DNA from 2 places in the Variovorax xiamenensis genome. Region 2 is predicted to be linked to the other one. Evidence: riboswitches for the same ligand, from Rfam matches in the RefSeq annotation. Region 2 holds a riboswitch; the other holds the start of a gene.
What was found. A riboswitch is a leader RNA that binds a small molecule or an ion and turns the genes downstream of it on or off. The one in region 2 is predicted to bind cobalamin.
Positions count from the first base shown of each region.

Region 1: linked by a shared signal. The riboswitch ahead of SFB74_RS12990 (TonB-dependent receptor) and the one ahead of SFB74_RS18130 (TonB-dependent receptor domain-containing protein) in region 2 are both predicted to bind cobalamin.

Region 1 covers NZ_CP139038.1:2,903,698-2,907,104, reverse strand. The annotation lists gene SFB74_RS12990 (TonB-dependent receptor) at 1-1,256, opposite strand, end outside; cobalamin riboswitch at 1,500-1,796, opposite strand; gene SFB74_RS12985 (hypothetical protein) at 1,891-2,115, opposite strand; gene SFB74_RS12980 (hypothetical protein) at 2,277-2,681, shown strand; gene ybaL (YbaL family putative K(+) efflux transporter) at 2,710-3,407, opposite strand, start outside.
Region 2 covers NZ_CP139038.1:3,980,008-3,983,414, forward strand. The annotation lists gene SFB74_RS18130 (TonB-dependent receptor domain-containing protein) at 1-1,331, opposite strand, end outside; cobalamin riboswitch at 1,422-1,682, opposite strand; gene SFB74_RS18135 (ClcB-like voltage-gated chloride channel protein) at 1,739-3,407, shown strand, end outside.

The DNA.
Region 1 (3,407 bases), 1.1 Mb from region 2:
CACTGCTCGTCGAAGGCCAGCTTGTCCTCGGCGAAGAAGGCGTAGGTGCTGGTCTTCGTCTTGTATCGCGGCGTGTAGGCCACGGGCGAGGCGTAGTAGCCGGGGTTGAAGACGAAGGGGTCGACCACCGAGCGGCCGCCGTAGGGCGAGTCGTTGGTGTGGGTGAAGTCGATGCGGTTCGCGTCGAAGCCCACGAGCACCTGGTTGGCGAGGCCGAACGGCCGGTGCCTGAAGGTGGCGTCGGTGCGGTTGCCGATCTGCTCCTGGTCGTGGCCGATCTCCAGGTAGTCGCCGCGCGTCACGCGCCGGGTGGCGGGGCTGTAGGTGTAGGTTTCGCTGTTGCGCCAGTGGCGCTTGCTCTCCAGCCGGTAGAGCTGGTTGCGCACGGTGACGGACTCGCTGGGCGTCCACTGGGCGTCGAGACGGGTCCACTTGTCGCGGTACTTGATCTCGGCGTCGTCCACGTTGTAGTTCTGGCGCAGGGTCTGGCTGCTCAGGCGGCCGTCGATCAGCGGCACGCCGTAGTAGCGCTGCGGCGTCTGGCGGCCCTCGTCGTGCGAGAGCGTGAACTGCAGCTGCGGCGATACGTCCAGCCGCACGGCCGCGCTCACGGCAAGGCTCTCGGCCTCGCCGCGCTGCATGAAGCCGTCGGTGTTGCGCTGGCTGATGTCGAAGCGGTAGGAAAGCCGGTCATTGATCGCCCCGCCGCTGCCGAAGGCCACCTGCCGGGTGGCGTCCGAGCCCAGCGTGACCAGCGCCTCGTTGCGGATCGGCCCGCGCGTGGGCTTCTTGGGCACCACGTTGATCGCGCCGCCGATGGCGCCCTCGCCATACATCACCGAGGCCGCGCCGCGCAGCACCTCGATGCGGTCGGCCGACCAGGTGTCGAAGGGAAAAGTGACGGTGCCCGCGCCCGCGTAGAGACGCGTGCCGTCGAAGAGCTGCATCACCGAGCCGTGGCCCAGGAAGCCGCGAGCCCCCAGCGCGGTGCCGCCGTTGCCCGGGCCCGGAGCACCGGTGATGCCGGTTGCGCGGGTGACGGCATCGATCACCGAGGCGTCGCCGCGTGCGCGGATGGTGTCGCCCGTCAGCACCTCGACGCTGGCCGGCGTCTCCAGCGGCGTGAGGCCGAGGCGGCTGCCGGTCTGGGTGGGTTCGTCGATGGCCAGGGGCGTGTGCCGCTCGGCGTCCACCTGGATCGGCTTGAGTGTCTGGCCGTCGGGCGTCTGCGCAAAAGCCGCCGTACAGGGGCCCAAGGCAAGCCCCCAACCCAGCGAAAGACCGGAAAGCCCCGAAAACCGCGCCCAGTGCCGCAGCCGCTGCGACGCCCCCCTGCGATCGCGCCTTGGCGGCGATGCATTGCCCATGAAATTTCTCCTCCGGCCTGCGTCCCCGCAGGCTCCCGACCGATGAAGGACGTGGCGGAAGAGGCGAAAGGGCTGCGGCGGCCCGCGGCGGGCGCGGAAAGCTGCTGGCCCGGACACGCACTCCCGCAGCGTCCGAAGGCGGTTGCGAAGGCCGGTATCCGGGCTTGCGGAGTGCCGCGGCGCGCTGTTGATTGCGCGCCGCGGCGGAACCCCTCGCCTTCCCACGCCGAAGCGCAGTGGCTGCCCGTGCCAATCGAGGAGGCACGAGCCCGAGGGTTTCCAGATCCGCTGACCGTTGCGGGGGCAGCGCAGGAATCGGCGCGTCGATCGCTCTTCGGAAAAGAACGACGACGCGGCTCACCTGCTTCCCGTTTAACCCCGTCGCCAAGGATGAGATGGCGTGCGGGGCACCTTCGAACCGTGTTGTCCGGTGCGGCGGGTAACTAATGAAAACTGCCGCACCGGAACGGCGGGATTATAGGTAGCGCCCCTTGAGACCTTGCTCCGGGGCCTGTCGCCCGCCTCAGGCGGCAGGCTTGCCGTCGGGCCCGAAGAGGCGCCGCATCATGGCCACGCCCGCCACCAGCGCGTTCGAGTAGGTGGCGTAGGGCTCGTGGGCCGCCTCCAGCGGCACGTAGACATGGGTGGTGTCGCCGGGGACACCGTCCACCGCCTCCATCAGCACCCAGTAGAACTCCCCTGCCTCCAGTTCGTGGACGGTGAGTGCGATGTTCCTGGGCGATGGCATGTGACGAGGATGGCGATGCTTGCTGACTGCTGAATGAATTGAACAGGCCATGGAGGCCAGCGGTTGACAGAGCTTTCGGGGTTCTCCTACAGAGCAGCCTCCGGGTGCGACCTAATGTTGTATCCAGGGACTTCCACAAGACACAAGAACCAGGAGGCAGCATGAAGCACTTCACTCTTGAACCCCGGATGCGCTCGAGCATCGGCGGCGCCTTCTATCCGACCGGCTACTCGATGGTGATGTTCCCGAGCGCGGAGGACGCGGACCGCATCGGTCACCGCCTGATCGAGAAGGGCGTGAGCGGCGACGAGGTCTACCTGCTCCCCGCCGAGACGGTGCTCAGCGAGATCGTCCCCACGGTGAAGATCGCCGATGACCCGCTGCCGTCCGCCGGCACCGACGCGGCCACCGTGCGCGCCTACGCCAAGCTGGCGCACGAGGGCCACACCGGCCTGCTGGTCAGGACCAAGGACGGCGCGGCGGCCGAGCAGATGATGGAGCTGGTGCGCACCGTGCCCTACTCCATCGCCCAGCGCTACCGCACGCTGGTGATCGAAGACCTCTGAGTCCCTGAGCCCCTGAGCCTGTCCCCCGTCAGGCCGAGGCCGGCACGGCCATCGACACCGCGCGCTGGACCACGTCGCGGGCCATGGCCTGGGCCAGTTCGTGCTCGCCGAGGAAGACGGTGGCGGAGGTTTCCTGCGTGAGCAGCCGGGCCTCCTGCTCGTTGTGGCTTCGGATCACCGTCTGGATGGCCGGATTGAGCGTACGCGCGGTTTCCATCATCTGGCGCACGTTCATGGCGTCGGGCGTGGCCACCACCAGCACGCGCGCGCGCGCGATGTGCGCCTGGATCAGCACGGCCGGGTCGGCCGCGTCGCCCCACACGGCCGGCGTGCCGGCCTCGCGCAGCTTCTCGACCAGTTCGCGGTTCTGCTCCGCCACCACATAGGGAATGTCGTTCGCGTCGAGTTCGGCCGCAATGCGGCGCCCCACCCGCCCGTAGCCCACCAGCACCACCTGCCGCGAGAGGTACCTGGCCTCGGTGGTCATGGGCAGTTCGGCCAGCGGGTCGTCGCGCATCTCCAGCCCGCGCGCGAAGGAAGAGTGGGCATGCAGCCATTTCTGCATCGGCGCGATCAGGCTGAACCACAGCGGATTGGTGGCGATGGAAATCAGCGCCCCCGCCAGCACCAGGCTCTGCCCCTCCACCGGCAGCAGGCCCAGCGAAACGCCCAGGCCGGCCAGGATGAAAGAGAACTCGCCGATCTGCGCCAGGCTGGCGCTCACCG
Region 2 (3,407 bases):
CTGAAACGCTGGTACAGCGTGGGCACGCGGAAGGCGGTGCCGGCCGATGCGGTGAAGCGCAGCGATGGCGTGATGGCGTAGCCATAGGCCGCGCTGCCGGTGGTCTTGCCGCCGAACTCGCTGTCCTTGTCGTGGCGCACATGCAGCTGCAGCGAGTGCGGGCCCTGCACGAAACTGTAGCCGAGCGAAATCGCGTCCTGCGAGCGGTCGCGCGACAGCAGCTTCGAGGTGGTGGTGGGCGCGTTCTGCAGGGCGTCCTCGCGGCGCTCCAGCGTGGCGGTCACGAGGTGCGGGCCGAAGCGGAATTCGTTCTGGAACAGGTAGCCGCGCAGCTTCGTCTCGGTGCGATAGAACGAAGGCTGCGTCTTGTAGACCGACTGCGAGTCGGTCACCTGCACGCGGGTGCTGTAGACGTTGTTCCACTTGGCCGACCAGGTCAGGCCGGCGGTCTGCAGCGTGTTGCTCGAAATGTCGTTGGCGAACAGGATCGGCAGCTTGGTCTTGGACGGCACGGTGGTGTCGTAGCCGGCCTTGACGGCGCTGGACAGCAGCGTCGCCTCGATGCGCTGGTCGGGCGTGATCTGGTAGCCCAGCTTCACGTTGCCCGAGGTGCTGTTGTAGCCGTCGCGGTCGGGGCTGGTGAAGCCGTCCTTGGTCACGTTGCGCTTGCTCACGGGCTGCACGTTGTAGCCCTTGCTTTCTTCATGCGCGACGCCGAACGAATAGTCGAAGAGGCCCGACTTGCCGCTCACGCCGCCTTCGATCCTGCGCAGCCCCTTGCTGCCGAAGCCGATGCCCGCGTAGGGCGACACGCCCTCTTCGCCGCGCCGGGTGAAGAGCTGGATCACGCCGCCCACGGCGTCGGAGCCGTACACCGCGGCGGCCGGGCCGCGCAGCACCTCGATGCGGTCGATCTGCGAGAGCGGAATGCCTTCCCAGCCGGCGCCACCGGTCGATTGCGAGTCGATGCGCGCGCCGTCGAGGTACACGGCGGTGAAGCGTGTCTCGGCACCGCGGATGAAGAGACTGGTGGTGTTGCCCACGCCGCCCGAGCGCGAGATCTCGATGCCGGGCAGGCGCGAGAGCAGGTCGGCCACGCCGGTCGCGCCGCTGCGCTCGATGGCGTTGCTGTCGACGATGGAGACGTCTCCCACGAGCTCGGACAGCGCCTGCGGCGTGCGGTTGGCCGTGACCACGGTCTCGCGCAGGGTGGAAGCCTCCTGCGCATGGGCCAGGCCGCCGAAGGCGGAAACCAGCGCCAGCGGCAGGCAGGCGTGGCGGAAACGGCGCGCAGGAGCGCGGCCGCGGAAAGAGCAAACGTGGGAAATCATGAATCAAGCGAACGAACGTCAATACCCCTGGCCGGCCTCCCCGCCAGCGCCTGGGCGCAATGGCCGCGCACGCATTCATGTTCGACGCATGCGGCAGCCGCCTTGTTGGCCGGTATCCGGGCTGGCAGAACGGCTCCTTTCCGCCTTCCCAGACGCCTGTTTCAGGGCGTCCAGTGGCTTCGATGGAAAGGAGTTGGCGCCTTGCGGCGCCGTCTGCTTGACCGTTGCGGGGGCAGCGCAGGCGGCTTCGGCCCTGGTCCGACACGATGAGGTCGGCGGCTTCCACTCCTGCTTCCCGTTGAACTGCGCCGTGCGAACCACGGCGCGAGCACCAACGCCCGGAATTCTATGTCCTGCCATGCGCCGCTTAAGTCGAAAGTTGCGGCGCCGCTAATATCGAAGGCCATATGCGGCCCGCCTCGATCTTCCTGAATCTGCGTTCGGCGCTGCAGCGCCTCTTCGGTGTCTCGGGCTGGCAGTCGATGCTGCTGTGGTCGATCGTGGCCGGGCTGCTCGGCACGCTGGCGACCGAACTGTTCCGCGCCGCGCTGCTGGCCTTCGAGCACCTGGTGCTCGGGCCGGGCGAAGGGCTCGTTGCGATGGCCAGGCACCTGCCGTGGTGGGCGCGCATCGCCTGCCCCACGCTGGGCGGGCTGGTGGCGGGGCTGCTGCTGGTGCTCGCGAAGCGCGTGGCCGAGCGCAGCGCCACGTCGGACTACATGGAAGCCATCGTGCTCGGCGACGGGCGCATTCCGGTGGCACAGACGCTGGCGCGCAGCGCGTCGTCGCTGGTGAGCATCGGCACCGGCGGCTCGATCGGGCGCGAGGGCTCGATGGTGCAGCTGGCGGCGCTGGCCTCGTCGCTGCTCGGGCGGGTGTTCCGCTTTCCGACGGAACGGCTGCGGCTGCTGGTGGCCTGCGGCGCGGCGGCGGGCCTCACTGCCGCCTACAACGCACCCATCGCCGGAGCCTTCTTCGTCGCGGAGATCGTGCTGGGCTCCATCGCGATGGAGAGCGTGGGGCCGATCATCATCGCCTCGGTGGTCGCCAACGTCGCGATGCGGGCGCTGCCGGGCTACCAGCCGCCCTACAGGATGCCGCCGTTTCCGGAAATCCACGGCACCGAGGTCGTGCTGTTCTGCGTGCTCGGCGTGCTGCTGGGCTTCGCGGCGGTCGGGTTCCTGCGCGCATTGCAGGGCAGCCGGGCGCTCTTCTCGCGGCTGCCGCTCGCACTGCCCTGGCGGCTGGCGCTTGGCGGGCTCATCATGGGCGCATTGTCGGTGCCGATGCCGGAGGTCTGGGGCAACGGCTACAGCGTGGTCAATTCGGTGCTGCACACGCCATGGGCATGGACGCTGATCGCGATGGTGCTGCTCGCCAAGGCGGTCGCCACGATGGCCACGGCCGGCTCGGGCGCGGTGGGCGGCGTGTTCACGCCGGCGCTCTTCTTCGGCTGCATGATCGGCGCGCTGTTCGGCCAGGGCGTGCAGGCGCTGTGGCCGGCGGCGAGCTCGGCGCCCTTCGCCTACGCGATCGTCGGCATGGGAGCCTTCCTGGCGGGCGCGACGCAGGCACCGCTCATGGCCATCCTGATGATCTTCGAGATGACGCTGAGCTACCAGGTCATGCTGCCGCTGATGGCCGCGAGCGTCATCGCGTACTTCGTCGCGCGCTCGGCCAACGCGGGCTCGATGTACGAGATCACGCTGCACCGCAACGCGCAGCGCGACGACCAGATGCGCCTGCGCGGGCTGCACATGCGCGACCTGGTGCAGCCGGCCGAAACGGTGGTCGGGCCCCAGGCGGACCGCGAGGCCATGAGCAAGCTCTTCCTGCAGTACCCCGTGAAGTACCTGTACGTGGTGGACGCGGACAACCGCTATCTCGGCGTGGTGCCGCTTTCTTCGCTCGGTACGGCGCCGCAGGAGACGACGGCCGGCGCCCTGCTCTCGCAGGCGATCCTGCCGGTCACCGCCGATACCGGCCTTGGCGAGGCGCTGCAGCGCTTCCTCGACCATCTGGGCGAGCGGCTGCCGGTGATCGAAAGCGCCGCCAACCCCGTGCTGCTGGGCGTGG